Regions from separate parts of the Paeniglutamicibacter sp. ZC-3 genome, predicted to be linked through region 1. Evidence: riboswitches for the same ligand, from Rfam matches in the RefSeq annotation. Region 1 holds a riboswitch; the other holds the start of a gene.
The links. A riboswitch is a leader RNA that binds a small molecule or an ion and turns the genes downstream of it on or off. The one in region 1 is predicted to bind thiamine pyrophosphate.

Region 1 (7,547 bases):
GGGTGTGGTCCCGCCAGGCACCCGTCTGCGCCCATCCGCCTGCCACCACCCGTCGGAAATCGGAATCGGCGGCTACGTCCCAGCGGATCCGGGCATCGCCGCCGAGTCCCGAGCCGGGCGTCGCGACTGCCTCCGGAGTCAGCCGCGTCCACAGCAGCACCGACTCCGGATAGGGATCGCCCGAGGCAATCCCGTGCTGGAAGTGGCCAGTGGCGCCATGCGCCGGCAGAGCGGTGGAAAAAATACCTGTGAGGGTGGCGCCAGCGGCAATAATGCCGGCTGACCGAAGCACTTGACGGCGCGGAAGCGCCGTAGCTGTCGACTGGGATGGCACGAAGGATCCGGTGGATGAAGTCACCTTGTCCATTCAACCCCATCGTCGCGCCCATGGGTACGGATCGCGGCCGGTCGCGGGCTCGGGGTGCCATGCGCCCAGGAGCCAGGGTTCGGGGATGGCGCCGTGCCGCCACTTGGTCCACGCCCGGGCAGCCGGCCACCGGACGCATCGACCTACGGCGCCCGGCTTCAGCCCCGAGGATGGAGGCAGCCTTCCGCCGCACTGGTCCTTGGGATTCGGCGACGGGACCGGGCAACGGGATTCGGCGACGGGACCGGGCAACGGGATTCGGCGACGGGACCGGGCAACGGGACCGGGCGACGCCAAGGGCTGCCTCCGTGAAGTCCTCCAGCTCGGCCCGGACGCCCCCGGCGGTGATGCGCACAGGCATGAATCAACAGGATTGGGCGCCGGTTGAAGGAGTCCAACCGAAAACGTCCTAGCCGAGCTTGGAGTGCGTGGCTCCGCCGACGGCCTCGACGTCCGTCGGCTCGGTGCCCCGGGCCCGGGCAATGGTGCGCATCAGGTGGAAGATCACCAGCGTGGCGATGGTGCCCAGGGCGATGCCGCCGAGCTTGACCTCGCCGAAGGCCAGTTCGCTGGTGACGGCGATGGCGATGATCAGCCCCGTGCCTGCGGTCATCAGGTTGATCGGGTTGGAGAAGTCGACCTTGTTCTGCACCCACAGGCGCGCCCCGATGATGCCGATCATGCCGTAGAGCACGATGCCCGCGCCGCCGGAGACCCCGGCCGGGATGGTGTTGATGACGGCGCCGAACTTCGGGAAGAACGCCACCAGGATCGCCACGATGCCCGCGATCCAGTAGGCGGCGGTGGAGTAGACCCGCGAGGAGGCCATCACCCCGATGTTCTCTGCGTAGGTGGTGGTGCCCGAGCCGCCGCCGAAGCCGGCCAGCAGCGTCGCGGCGCCGTCGGCCATCAGCGCCCGGCCGTTGACCGCGTCCAGGTCGCGCCCGGTCATCAGCCCCACGGTCTTCACGTGGCCGATGTTCTCGGCGATCAGCACGAACACCACCGGCAGGAACACCAGCAGCGTGTCCAGGTGGAAGGTGGGGGCGGTGAACACCGGCAACCCGATGACCGGGGCGTCGGCGATGGGCTGGAAGTCGACCTGGCCCTGTGCCAGTGCCACCAGGTAGCCGATGACCAGGCCCAGCAGGATGGACAGCCGGCCCAGCAGGCCGCGGAAGAGCACCGCGGAGACCACGATGGCCAGCACCGTCGCGAAGGTGGTCAGCGGGAATTCCTGCATCGGCTTGAGCGTGGCCGAGGCCAGGTTCAAGCCGATCAGCGCGACGATGGTGCCCATGACCACCGGCGGCATCAGCGCGTGGATCCACCCGGTGCCCGATTTCTGCACGATCAGCCCGACGACGAACAGCGCCGCACCGGAGACCACGATGCCGCCCAGCGCGCCTGCCATCCCGTGCCCGGCCATGGCCGCGGAGACCGGGGCGATGAACGCGAAGGAGGAACCCAGGTAGCTGGGCACCCGGCCCGCGGTGATGAGCAGGAACAGCAGGGTCCCCACGCCGGAGAAGAACAGCGTAGTGGTGGCCGGGAACCCGGTGATCGCCGGAACCAGCACCGTGGACCCGAACATCGCCATGACGTGCTGCACGCCAATGGAGATGGTCTGCGGCCAGTGCAGCCGCTCGTTCGGGGCCACCACCGTTCCGGGGGAGATGGACTTGCCGTCGCCGTGCAGGTTCCAGCCAATGCCGAATCGGTTGCTCATGGGTGCCTTCCGGGCGCAGGGTGGGAAAAAATGCCGGGGGGCGCGCACGCGGCGCGCAAAACCCCCGTGTGCATTTTACTCACCCCACGGGCAGTGCGACACCCGCGGTGATGGAACCCACCCCGTCCCCGGCGCCGGGCGCATCGGCGGCCGTCTGCGCGAAGAAGTCCAGCTCGTGCACGGACGAGGCCTCGAAGGCGCGCCACATGGCCGCCCGCGTGGACTCGTCGGCCCGTGCGTGAACGCCCCGGACCAGTTCGATGGCCCGCGCCGTGACGTCGTCGAACTGAACCGAGGAATAGGTGGCCAGCCAGTCCGCGTAGGGGTGTGCCGGGTGGTTGGCCGCCGCCAGCCGCTTTCCCACGTCCTGGTAGATCCAGAAGCAGGGCAGCAGCGCGGCCGCAAGCACCGGGTAGTCGTCGCTGCCGGCCCGCAGGTGGTTGAGGTACGCGGTGGTGTCGTTCGAGGGCTCCGGGACCTGATCGGCGAGCCGGCCGCGGTGCAGCGTCATTTCCTCCTCCAGGCAGCTGGCGGCGCTTCCCGCCCAGAAGCGCTGCTCCTCGGTGGTCGGGGCGAGTTCCGAGGCCCGCGACATGACCCGCGCATAGCTGCGCAGGTACAGGGCGTCTTGGCCCAGGTAGTCCTCGAAGTCGGCGGGGGCCAGCGACCCGTCCTTGAGCCGGCGGATGAACGCCAGCTCGTCGATGCCCGCGCGGATGCCGGCGATCGCTTCCCACCAGTGCGCCAGCGGGTCCCGGGCCGGTGCCGGGCGCACCCCGTCCCAGAGTGCTGCCAGGTGGTTCACCGGGCCGTGCCCGCCGCCGACCGCCAGCTCGTCCGCCCGGGCAATCGCCTCCGACAGCCAGGCCTTGGCCTGGCGCAGCGCCTGGGCCCAGTCGCCGCCGCGGGCGTAGAAGGTCGCCAGGGCGGAGGAGAGCGAGCAGCCGGTGCCGTGGGTGTTGGGGGTGGCCAGCCGCGGCGAGGCGACCTCGAAGAGCACGCCGTCGGGAGAGATGAGGGCGTCCCGGCAGGTTTCGCCTTCCAGGTGTCCGCCCTTGGCCAGCACCAGGACCTGGTACTCGGCGGCAACGGAGCGCGCCTGGGCCACCGCCTGCTCCCAGTTCCCGGCCACGGGGCCGCGCCCCAGCACGGCAAGTTCCGGGATGTTGGGGGTGATCACGTCGACGTGGGCAAAGAGGCGCCGCAGCGCGTTGGTTGCCTCTGCATCCAGCAGCGAATCCCCGCTGGTGGCGACCATGACCGGGTCCAGCACCACCGCCGGGGCATCGGAGCCCGCGGCGGTCCGGATCCCGGCCAGCCAGCCGCCGAGCTCGTCGATGACCGCCGCGTTGGCGAGCATCCCGATCTTGATCGCGTCGATGGCGATGTCCTCGGAAACCGCGCGCAGCTGCGCCAGCAGGAAGCCGGCCGGCGGCACGTGCACGGCACTGACGCCGCGGGTGTTCTGCGCGGTCAGCGCGCTGATGGCAGCCATTCCGTAGCCGCCGGCGGCGGCGATGGATTTCAGGTCTGCCTGGATCCCGGCGCCGCCGGAGGGGTCGGAGCCGGCGATGGACAGGATGTTCTTCACGGTGTTCGGGGTGCTCATGGCTTGCTGCCCTCCCAGAGGGTGCGTAGGTTCCTGGATGCTTCGCGCGGGTCATCGGCGGCGCAAATGGCGCGGACCACCGCCACGCCGGAGGCCCCGGCGCGGGCCAGCGGGGCAACATCCGCGGCGTCGATGCCGCCGATGGCGATGACCGGGAGGTCGCTAAGTCCAACGGCGCGGGCCAGGCCCGCGTGGCCCAGCGGCTCGGGGTGGTCCTTCTTGGTGGGGGTGGCGTGCACGGCGCCGACCCCCAGGTAGTCGATGGTCCCCGGGGCAAACGCGTTGAGTTGGTTCGCGGTGCGGATCTCGCCATCGCCGGCCGCGGAGAGTCCCAGCACGGAGCCGGGGCCGATGAGTTCGCGCACCAGGTTTGCCGGCAGGTCGGATTGGCCGATGTGAACCCCCTGCACGTCGGCGCCGGAGGTGCGGGCGGCCAGGAACACGTCGACGCGGTCGTTGACCAGCAGTGCCGCACGCCCGGCGGTGTGGTGGGCGCATTCCATGACGAGGTCCACGAATTCTCCGGCCGGCATGTCCTTGCAGCGCAGCTGCACCGTCGTGATGCCTCCGTCGACCGCGGCCTTCACAATGTCGACCAGCGGACGTCCGGCGGTGGAGGCCGAGTCCGCGACCAGGTACACGCCGTAGCCGCTCATGAGAGCACCGCCGCGGCGCGCAGCTCGGCGGGGGAGATGGCTGCCAGCGCGTCCAGGAAGAGCGGGGCGAAGGTGCCGGGTCCCGCCGCGTGCTCTGCGGCGCGTTCGGCGGCGGCGGAGTAGAAGGCGTGCGCGGCCACCGTGGCCACCAGCGGGTCGGGGCCGGTGGACAGGAAGGCGGCGCAGACCGCGCCCAGCGCGCACCCGCCGCCGGTGATGCGGGTCAGCAGCTCGCTGCCGCCGTGCACGTACACGATGCGCACCCCGTCGGTGACGAGGTCAGCCTCCCCGGAGACAGCCACGACAGCTCCGCTGCTCCTGGCCAGCTCCCTGGCGGCGTCGGCCGCGGCGGCAACCGAATCGGTGGACTCGACCCCGCGCCCGCCCCCCGAGACGCCGGCCAGCGCCAGGATCTCCGAGGCGTTCCCGCGGATCACGCTCGGTCCGGCGGCGGCAAGTTCGCGGGCGAGCGAGGTGCGCACGCGCAGCGACCCGATCGCCACGGGGTCCAGCACCCAGGGCGTCGAGGCGGCGCCGGCGCCGGTAACGGCCTCGCGCATGGCGGCCGCCTGCTCGGTGTTCGGGGTGCCCAGGTTCACCAGCAGGGATGCCGCCACCGCGGCAAAGTCGCCGGCCTCCCCGGGGACGTCCACCATGGCCGGGGACCCGCCGACGGCCAGCAGCACGTTGGCGGTGAAGTTGGTGACCACGGTGTTGGTCAGGCACTGGACCAGGGGCGAGGAGGCGCGCAGCGCGCCCAGGGCACCGGCGAGCTCGCCGGGTGTTACAAGTCTTGAAGGCGCCATGGATTCCATGAGCAACATCCCTCCGCTAGTACGAACTAGATCAGGTTCTACGGGTTTCATCTCAGCCGGTCGCGTGCGCGCCGACACCCCGTGTCACTATGCGTGAGCCTATCCCACCGGGCCACGGGGCGGGAAAGCCGAGTCCGCGTCCTTCCTGCGCGAGGCGCCACCCCGCAACCAGGGCGCGGCGGCCTGTTGGAGATGCCGCGCTGGTCGTAGGCTCGGGACATGGGCACATCCGACACTCCACACAAATCAGCTGCGTCTCGCGAGTCGACGGCGCTGAACGAGCTCGAGCTTCCCGAGGTGGTGCCCGAACTCCCGGAAAACATCGTGGAGATCGTCGCCTCCATGCACGACGTGGTCGCCACCGGGCTGGCCCACCCGCGCCGCTTCCGGGCCTCGCAGCTCAAGGCGCTCGAACGGATGCTGGATGCCCACGAGCAGGATTTCACCGATGCGCTGGCCGACGACCTGGGCAAGGGCACCGTCGAGGCGAAGCTGACGGAAATCGACATGGTGCGCGCGGAAATCGACCACGCGCAGCTTCACCTCTCCGAGTGGATGGAGTCCAAGGCGGTGAAGATCCCGTTGGCACTGCATCCGGCGGCAGCCAAGATCGAGCCGCAACCCCTGGGGGTGGTGCTGGTGATCGGCGCCTGGAATTATCCGCTGCAGTTGATCCTCGCCCCGCTGGTTGCCTCCATCGCGGCGGGCAACGTCACGGTGCTCAAGCCCTCGGAGCTGGCACCGGCGACCTCCGCGGTGCTGGGCAGGCTGATCCCGAAGTTCCTCGACCACCGGGCCTGCGCCGTCGTCCAAGGCGGCGCATCCACCAGCAAACACTTGCTGGAACAGCACTTTGACCACATCTTTTTCACCGGCGGTGAGCGGGTTGGCAAGATCGTGGCCCGCGCCGCCGCAGAGCACCTGACACCCGTGACACTTGAGCTGGGCGGAAAGTCCCCGGCCCTGGTGATGGACGGATCCTCCGCCACGGTGGCGCGCAGGCTTGCCTTCGGGAAGTTCATGAATTCCGGGCAGACCTGCGTGGCGCCCGACTACGTGCTGGCGGTCGGCGATGCCGCCCGGGACCTGGAAAAACAGCTGGCAAAGGCGATCACCGGGTTCTACGGGAAGAATCCGCTGTCCAGCCGCGACTACGGCCGCATCGTGAACACCGCCCACTTCGACAGGTTGGTTTCCTACCTGGACCACGGCGAGATCCTCATCGGGGGCGGGTACGATGCCGACACCCTGAAGATCGAGCCCACCGTGATGGCCAACGTGGATCCGGACTCGCCGCTGATGCGCGAGGAGATCTTTGGCCCGATACTGCCGATCATCGCGGTGGAAAGCTTCGATGCGGCCGTGCGCTTCATCAACGCACGCCCAAACCCGCTGGTCGCCTACCTCTTCAGCGAGAACCCGCGGCTGCAGTCGGCCTTCGGGGACCAGGTGCGGGCGGGGGCCATCGTGCACAATGCGCCCAATGTGCACCTCTTCGTCCCGGGTCTTCCCTTTGGCGGCGTTGGCGCATCCGGCATGGGTGCATACCACGGGCGGCATGGGTTCGAGCGGCTATCGCAGATGCGCGCGGTGATGGGCAAGACGACAGTAGTGGACACGCTCAAGGCGCTCTACCCGCCGTACACGTGGGCGAAATCCAAGCTCATCGACAGACTCATGTAAGCATTCCGCAATCCGCATATTCCCCTGTGGAAGCCGCTTTTTGGCAGAACGTCCGGAATGCCGCAGTCAACCATGTAGGCCCGCGGGGCCCTCCCGCAGGGGGCGGCTCGCAGACCTCCATCCGTGCCACGCCGTGGTGCTTTCCGGGTGGCAACGCACCGGGAACACAACGGAACCTGCGGCCCCCTCTATCCGAGCACCGCGGAGACAATGTCCTTCGCCTCGGCCTGCACCCGGGCCAGGTGCTCGTCGCCCAGGAACGACTCGGCGTAGATCTTGTACTTGTCCTCGGTGCCCGAGGGGCGCGCGGCAAACCAGGCGTTCTGCGTGGTGACCTTCAGCCCGCCGATCTTCGCCCCGTTGCCCGGCGCCTCGGTCAGCCGTGCGGTGATCTCCTCTCCCGCCAGCATCTCGGCGGCCACGTCGGTGGCCGCGAGGTTCCCCAGCCGCGCCCGCTGCTCCCTGTCGGCCGGGGCGTCGATGCGCGCATAGCTCGGGGAGCCGTGCTCGGCTGCCAGCGCGGCATAGTGCTTCGAGGGGGAAGAGCCGGTGACGGCGGTGATCTCGCTGGCCAGCAGCGCCATCAGGATTCCGTCCTTGTCGGTGGTCCAGGTGCGTCCGTCGCGGCGCAGGAAGGATGCGCCCGCGGATTCCTCGCCGCCGAACGCCCCGGAACCGTCCAGCAGCC
Region 2 (7,547 bases), on a different contig from region 1:
GGGCCTCGGAGCCGGCAGCCAGCTCCCCGGTGGCCAGCACGGTGCCGGAGGCCTGTGGCAGCAAGCCCCCGAGCGTCAGGGCGAAGGTCGACTTGCCCGAGCCGTTGGCCCCGCGCACGCACCAGGCCTCGCCGGCCGCGACGCGCAGGTCAAGTCCCCCGGCAGCGATTGATCCGCCGCGCTTCCGGGTGACCGCCAGCTCCTTGGCCTCGAGCAGCAGTGCGCCGCCATCCGTTGCGGCGGGCCGCACGTGGATCGACGGGGTGTATCCGGGGACCCAGACCCCGGCGGAGATCAGTTCCTCGCGCACCTTCCCGGGCCCGAAGAGCTCGTCGGGGGTTCCGTCGTGGGCGATGCCGCCGCCCGGTTCCAACACGATGACCCGGTCCATGTGCGGAGCCCAGGCCTCCAGGCGGTGTTCGACGATCAGCAGGGTCGCCCCGGTGGCATCCAGCGCCGCCAGCACCGCGTCGCGGACCTCCAGCACGCCGTCGGGGTCGAGGTTCGCCGTCGGCTCGTCCAGAAGGACCAGCCCCGGGCCCATGGCAAGGATCCCGGCGAGGGCCAGGCGCTGTTTTTGTCCGCCGGAAAGTGCGGCGGTGGGGTGGTCCAGCGGGACATCGAGGCCCACGGCATCGAGGGCATCGATGATGCGTTGGGCGATCTCTTCCGGCGGCACCGACAGGTTTTCGGCACCGAAAGCCGTGTCGTCCCCAACCCGGGCCTGGACGACCTGGGTTTCGGGGTCCTGTTGCATGAGCCCGACCAGGCCGCGGCCCTGGGCCGCGGGGATTCCGTCCAGCAGCAGTTCGCCGGAGGAATAGGCCTCGTCGTCTTCGTGCAGGACCCCCGCCAGGGCATAGAGCAGCGTGGATTTGCCGGCGCCCGAAGGACCGGCCAGGAGCACGCGTTCCCCGGCGCGGATATCCAGGTCAAGGCCGCGGAGCGCCGGCTCGGCGCGGTCGGCATGCCGCCAACCCCAGTTGCGGGCGCTGACCGAGACGGCCGTGGCCAACCGGCTGCCGGTGTCCGGGGCGCCGGCTTCACGATCCAGCATCGAAGGTGATGTCATGATGGTTGCCGCGTCCTAGCGAATGGCTTCGGTGGCCGCCTTGCGGCTGGCCAGGGCGCCCAGGGCACCGGTCTTGGCCAGGGCACGGGTGGCCAGGAAGGAGAGCAGCCCGGCAATGACGATGCCCGAGATGGTCATGAACGCGATGTAGGAGAAGAGCATGCCGGTGGTGTATTCGGGGAACCAGCGGAAGATGAAGGTGTCGTTGACACTGCCGAAGAGTCCTGCCGCGCCTCCGGCCAGCAGTGCCACGGGAAGGTTGAACGTGCGGTAGCGGAACGCGGCGAACACCAGTTCAGCGCCAAGGCCCTGGATCAGGCCGGAGGCCAGGACGGTCAGCCCGAATTCGGAGCCCATGAGTGCCGAGACCATGGCGGCGACGATTTCGCAGAAGAGTGCGGCACCGGGCTTGCGGATGATCAGCGCGCCGAGCACCGCAGGGAAGAGCCACATGCCCGAGACCAGGGAGGCGGAGGGCGGGAAGGCCAGGAACAGGAAGTCAAGCAGGTGGTGGGTGCTGTTCCAGGCCCAGAAGATGACGCCCGAGGACACGGCGATGACGGCCGCGATGACGATGTCAACGACACGCCAGGACGAGGTTGCCGGCTTGTGCCCGGCGGGCTGGTTGGTGGTGCTCATGGTGGTGATCCTCCTTGGATACAAGGAGGGGAGGGAAAACGCTACTTTGAACGCACCCCTGAGAACTCGACTTCCTTCGCCGGTACTAGCCGGGGCAGGTTCGAGGGTCTGCGGCTATCCGCACTCTCAGCGTCTTGGTGCGAATTTCTTCGCACGACGCTCCCCTGTCGTGATTGTTTCAGTCCTTTGATGTTACCTCAGGCTATGCTGGGGCAGGTACCGTTGCCGCAACATTTGGGAGTCCCCTTGAACAGCTTGATGAAACTCATCGGCCCAGCTATCTCGATCGCCGCCGGTTTCCTGGGTGGAAAAATCGTCGACAAGGCCTGGACCGGTTTCACCGGCCGGAAGCCGCCGAAGCATGGCAACGCGGAAGCGCAGGCCGAGGCCAGCCTGCGCCAGATCATTGGCTTCGCCGTCCTGTCGGCCACAACTGCGGCCCTGATCCAGGTGTTCACCGACCGCGGCACCCAACGTGCCCTGGCCCGGTTCGCCAAGAAGGCCTGACACCACAAACGCTTCAGGGGCCCACGGATATCCCGTGGGCCCCTGAAGCCTTTCCGGCGATCCTCCGCGCCTCGCGGGCAGGGTTTGGCGCCGCGGGAGTTAGTCGATGAAGTCGGTGCGGTCCCGGGGCCGGCCCTTGCCGTGGTCTTGTTCCTCGCGCTGGGCCGCGGCTTCGACGACGGCGGCCAGTTCGTCGGCCACGAGTGTCTCGCGCTTGAGGTGCCGCGTCCGGTATCCGGCGCGTCCCACCATGTGCGCGGAGACCGGCGCGGTGAGCAACTGCAGCAACCAGGCCAGGACCAGCACCGGCAGCACCGCCCAGGAACGCAATTCCAGCCCGAGCGCAGCCAGCAGCAGGAACAAACCCAGCACCTGCGGCTTGGTTGCCGCGTGCAGGCGCGAAAGCAGGTCCGGGAAGCGCAGCATGCCGATTCCGGCGGCCAGGGACATCAGGCAGCCGACGATCATGAACGTCCCGGCAATGATGTCGATGATGGTGTCAAGCATCAGGCGTTTCTCCGATCCGTGACGAAGCGGGAAACGGTGACCGAACCGACGAATCCGACCAGGCACGCCAGCAGCACGAAGACCAGGTTGTTGGTGTGTCGGTTGACTGTCATTTCCACGCAGAGTGCCGCGGAGATGATCAGCAGCAGGACATCGGTGGCGATGACGCGTTCCAGGATGGACGGGCCCATTGCCAGCCTGACGATGGCCAGGCAGGCGGCAATCGAGAGCGTGATGCCGCAGATCCACAGGACGATGATCATGAGGGTGCTCCGTCTTGGTTGTTCGGGGCCGTTGTTTCGGCGTTCAGCGCGGCCAGTTCTTCCTTGGTGCCCATCATGCGGATCAGCCGTTCCTCGATCAGCAGGACGGCCGCCCTGGCCTTCTCCACGCCGGCCTGGTCGTTGACGTTGAGCACGTGCAGGTACAGCGTGGAGGACCTTCGGTCCACCTCGACGACATAGGAGCCGGGCACCAGCGTCAGCACGTGGCCCACGAAGGTGGCCAGCAGGTCGGACTCGGTGCGCAGCGTGACGGTGATGACGGCGCTGGTGGTCCGCGGCCCGCGGAATATCGCCAGGAACATGACCTCGAAGCTGGCCCGGGTGATGTCGCGCAGGAAGGCGAGGATGAAGACGACTGCACGCCAGATGTTGAAGCGTCCCGAGAGGATGATCGGCGGCAGGCGGAAGACCCGCACCAGCAGCAGCGAGATCAGCAGCCCGAAGACCAGGTTGCCGACGGCGAAGTCCTGCCAAAGCGCGCCCCACACCAGGGTCATGCCGATCAGCAGCGGGATTTCCTGGCGCAGCGTGGAGCGTTGGCGATGGCCGCTCTCGTCCTTGGCGTCGACCAGTCGTTGTTCCGGACTCATCGTGCCTGCCCTTCTCCGGTGCCGAGGACGGCCTCGATGTAGTTGCCCTTGTCCAGCATTTCCATGGCCACCCTGTCGGTGAAGTCGAAGAGCGGTCCGGCAAACACCGTCAAGGCCACGCCCACCAGCACCAGGGCGGCGGTCATGGCGACCATGCCGTTGGGCAGCAGGGCTGCGTTGCCGCGGTCGGAATAGCGGCTTGCCGGCTCGTCCGCGACGATATCGTAGGTGGCGCCGCGCGCCGCGGAGACGCCCACCAGCAGCAGCGGGTCCGGGTCCACGGCGTCCTCGGCATTGCGCCAGAAGGCCCTGTTCCAGATGCGGGCGACGGCCAGCAGGGTCAGCAGCGAGGTCAGCAGGGAGACTCCCACCAGCGCCCAGGCCATCGGGGTGCCCAGCTCGGCACCTCCCTGGACCAGCCCCAGCTTGCCCAGGAAGCCGGAGAACGGCGGGATGCCGCCGAGGTTCATGGCGGGGACAAAGAAGAGCAGGGCCAGCAGCGGGGAGAGTTTCGCGAGGGATCCGAGCCGGTCGATGTTCGAGGTTCCGGCGCGGCGCTCAATGAGCCCCGCCACCAGGAACAGCGAGGTCTGCACCACGATGTGGTGGGCCACGTAGTACACGGTGGCGCCGAGTCCCAGCTGGTTGCCCACGGCCACGCCGAAGATCAGGAAGCCGATGTGGCTGGTCAGCGTGAAGGAAAGCATTCGCTTGATGTCGGTCTGCGCCACGGCACCGAGGATTCCAACCAGCATGGTCAGGCCGGCGACGACCATCAGCGCGTCGGAGAGCCGGTCCCCGGGGAAGAGCAGGGTCTCGGTGCGGATGATGGCGTAGACGCCCACCTTGGTCAGCAACCCGGCGAACACCGCGGTGACGGGCGCGGGCGCCGTCGGGTAGGAGTCAGGGAGCCAGAAGGACAGCGGGAAGACCGCGGCCTTGATCCCGAAGGCCACCAGCAGCATCACATGCAGCACCGTCTGGGTGCCAGGGGAAATCTCCGGCAGCTTTTGTGCCAAATCGGCCATGTTCACGGTGCCGACGGCCGCGTAGATCATGCCGATGGTGATCAGGAACAGCACCGAGGAGGTCACCGACACCACCACGTAGGTGGTTCCCGCGCGGATGCGCGCAGTGGTGCCGCCCAGGGTCAGCAACACGTAGGAGGCGGTCAGCAGGATCTCGAAGCCCACATAAAGGTTGAACAGGTCCCCTGCGAGGAAGGCGTTGGACACGCCGGCCACCAGGATCAGGTAGGCAGGGTGGAAGATCGACACCGGCCCGTCCTCGTCCCCGTCGGCCATGCCCTGGCTGGTGGCGTAGAGCAGCACCGCGAGGGAGACGATGGTTGAGACCACCAGCATGAAGGCGGAGAACCCGTCGACGACCATGGAGATTCCGAAGGGCGGCGCCCAGCCGCCCAGGGTGACCGAGTAGGTCCCGCCGTTCCAGACCGTGGCCAGCATCCAGGTCTCAAGGATGAGGGTGAACACCAGGACGCCAATGGTCACCGCGCGCTGGGTGCGGCGCTTGCGGCGCAGGATGAAGGCCAGGGCCGCGCCGAAGATCGGCAGGGCCACGGCAAGCGGGGCAAAGGAAACGGCGCTCAGTGGTGCGTCGATCATGCGCCGGGCCCCTTGTCGGTGGTGGTGTCAGTTGGCACGAAGTCGTCCCCCTCGAATTCGGTGGTGTCTTCCGGCACCGGCGAGTCTTCCTCGAAGTCGAAGGTCGACTGCTGGGAGACGCGAAGGTCCTCGACGTCGTCGGCAACCACGTCGGCCCGGGAAATCACCCAGGAGCGGTAGATGATGCCCAACATGAACGCGGTCACCGCAAAGGTGATCACGATGGCCGTGAGGATCAGCGCCTGCGGCAGCGGGTCGCTGTATTGTTCCGGGCCCAGCGCCGACTGGTACAGCGGGGCCTCGCCGCGGCGTCCGCCGGCGGAGAGGATCAACAGGTTCACCCCGTTGCCCAGCACCACGATGCCCAGCAGCACCCGGGTCAGCGAGCGTTCGAGCAGGAGGTAGATCCCGACGGCAAAAAGTACGCCCATCACTATGAGCAAGGTGATATTGGTGCTCAACGTCCCACTCCCGTCTCCGCGTCGGAAACCATGTCATGTGTGTCGGTGGGGCTGCGGCCCTCGGAACGGTCGTCGATTTCCGAGCCCAGGGAACGGAGGACGTCGATGACCAGCCCGACCACCACCAGGTAGACGCCGATGTCGAAGATCGTCGAGGTCACGAACTTCTGCTCCCCGAAGAGCGGCCAGGTGAATTCGATGGCGGCGGAGGTGAACATCTGGGCGCCGAAGAGTAGCGGTGCCGCCGCGGTGAGTGCCGCGAGCCCCAGCCCGGTGCCCATCAACGTTCCCGGGCTCACCGGCGTGGCCTCGGCCAGTTCAACCCGGCCGCCGGCCAGGTAGCGGATGGCCAGGGCCAGGCCGGCCAGCAGGCCGCCGGCAAAGCCGCCGCCCGGGGTGTTGTGCCCGGCCAGCAGCAGGTACACCGAGGCCAGCAGGATGGTGTGGAAAACCAGCCGCGTGACCACCTCGAAGGTGATGGAGCGTCGCTCGGGGGCCAGCGTATGGCCGGCCACCAGCCAGGAGTCCTTCTTGGAGATTGCGAAGTTCCGCGCCACGGCAAGTCCCGCACGGCTCTGGTCACGTCCGCCGATGGCCTCCGAGCCGTGGTCCACCGAACCGTGGGGCACCGCGGAGACGCGCAGCCGTTTGTCTCCGCGACCGCGCACGAAGATCAGCGACGCGACGCCGGTGGCGGCGGCCGCGAGCACGGTGATCTCGCCAAAGGTGTCCCAGGCACGCATGTCCACCAGGGTCACGTTCACGATGTTCTTGCCCGCCCCGCCGACGTAGGCCAGCTCCGGGTAGGCCAGCGAAATGGGGTCGGCCACGCGCGAGGCCATTGAGGTGGCGGCGATGTAGATCATCGACGCCCCGAAGCCGATGCCGATCAGCGCGCGGCCCAGCCGATGGCCGGTGGGGTTCTTGGCCCACAGTTCCACCGGCAGGGCACGCAGTGCCAGCACGAAGGCCACCAGCACGATGGTTTCCACCAGCAGCTGGGTGATGGCCAGGTCTGGCGCTCCCTGTAGCGCGAAGATCGCCGCCATGCCGTAGCCGCTGACCGAAACCATCAGCACGGCCAGGAAGCGCCGGTTGGCCTGAACTGCCCCGATGGCGCCGACAATCATGATCAGGCCGATAACCATCTGTGCGGGATGGTCAAAGGCGATGAAGTTCCCCGGGTCCGGGGTGCTGAGCATGATGGCGACCGAACTTGGCAGCAGCAGCGCCACCAACAGGATCACTACGAGGTAGAAGGACAGGGAACCACGCTGGGTGCGGCCGGTGAGCCAGATGGCCAGGTTGTCCACGCCGCCGACGGTGTATTTGTAATCGCGTTCGGCATCGAACACCGCGGGGACCTTGGCCTGGAAGGCAAAGACCTTTTCACGCGCCAGGAAGAGCAATGCACCGACCACCATGGTCAGGGCCGTGAGTCCCAGCACGGGGGTGAAACCGTGCCAGAGTGCCAGGTGGATGGGGGTCTGGGCGGGCTCGAACAACCCGATGTACGGGGCAATGGCGCCCTCAAGGACCTGCGGGATCCAGGCGAATGCGACGGTGGCGGCGGTCAGGACGAGCAACGGCGACAGGAACAACAGCGGCACCTTGGGGAAGGCGGTCGGTGCCATGCCTGGCTTCGCTGCAAATCCGCCCCAGAGGAAACGGGCCGCATAGGCGAAGGTCATCATTGACCCGGCCACCACGCCGATGAACAGCACAATGCCGGTTGTGCCATGGCCCTGGGCGTATTCCAGGAGGGACTCGTAGACGGCTTCCTTGGCCACGAAGCCGTAGAGCGGCGGGAACCCGGCCATGGAGGCCGAGGCAATAGCCGCGACCGTAAAGAGCAACGGCGA

Region 2: it holds a riboswitch for thiamine pyrophosphate, as region 1 does, so the genes downstream of both, OIU93_RS10135 (ECF transporter S component) here and thiM (hydroxyethylthiazole kinase) in region 1, are expected to answer to the same signal.

Annotation. Positions count from the first base shown of each region.
Region 1 covers NZ_JAOYTG010000017.1:31,106-38,652, reverse strand. The annotation lists gene OIU93_RS15725 (alkaline phosphatase) at 1-358, opposite strand, end outside; gene OIU93_RS15720 (uracil-xanthine permease family protein) at 777-2,096, opposite strand; gene thiD (bifunctional hydroxymethylpyrimidine kinase/phosphomethylpyrimidine kinase) at 2,176-3,705, opposite strand; gene thiE (thiamine phosphate synthase) at 3,702-4,361, opposite strand; gene thiM (hydroxyethylthiazole kinase) at 4,358-5,176, opposite strand; TPP riboswitch at 5,168-5,268, opposite strand; gene OIU93_RS15700 (aldehyde dehydrogenase family protein) at 5,396-6,859, shown strand; gene pgm (phosphoglucomutase (alpha-D-glucose-1,6-bisphosphate-dependent)) at 7,048-7,547, opposite strand, start outside.
Region 2 covers NZ_JAOYTG010000008.1:2,031-9,577, forward strand. The annotation lists gene OIU93_RS10130 (ATP-binding cassette domain-containing protein) at 1-1,072, opposite strand, end outside; gene OIU93_RS10135 (ECF transporter S component) at 1,088-1,711, opposite strand; TPP riboswitch at 1,766-1,887, opposite strand; gene OIU93_RS10140 (DUF4235 domain-containing protein) at 1,958-2,218, shown strand; gene mnhG (monovalent cation/H(+) antiporter subunit G) at 2,318-2,725, opposite strand; gene OIU93_RS10150 (monovalent cation/H+ antiporter complex subunit F) at 2,725-2,988, opposite strand; gene OIU93_RS10155 (Na+/H+ antiporter subunit E) at 2,985-3,599, opposite strand; gene OIU93_RS10160 (Na+/H+ antiporter subunit D) at 3,596-5,224, opposite strand; gene OIU93_RS10165 (Na(+)/H(+) antiporter subunit C) at 5,221-5,685, opposite strand; gene OIU93_RS10170 (Na+/H+ antiporter subunit A) at 5,682-7,547, opposite strand, start outside.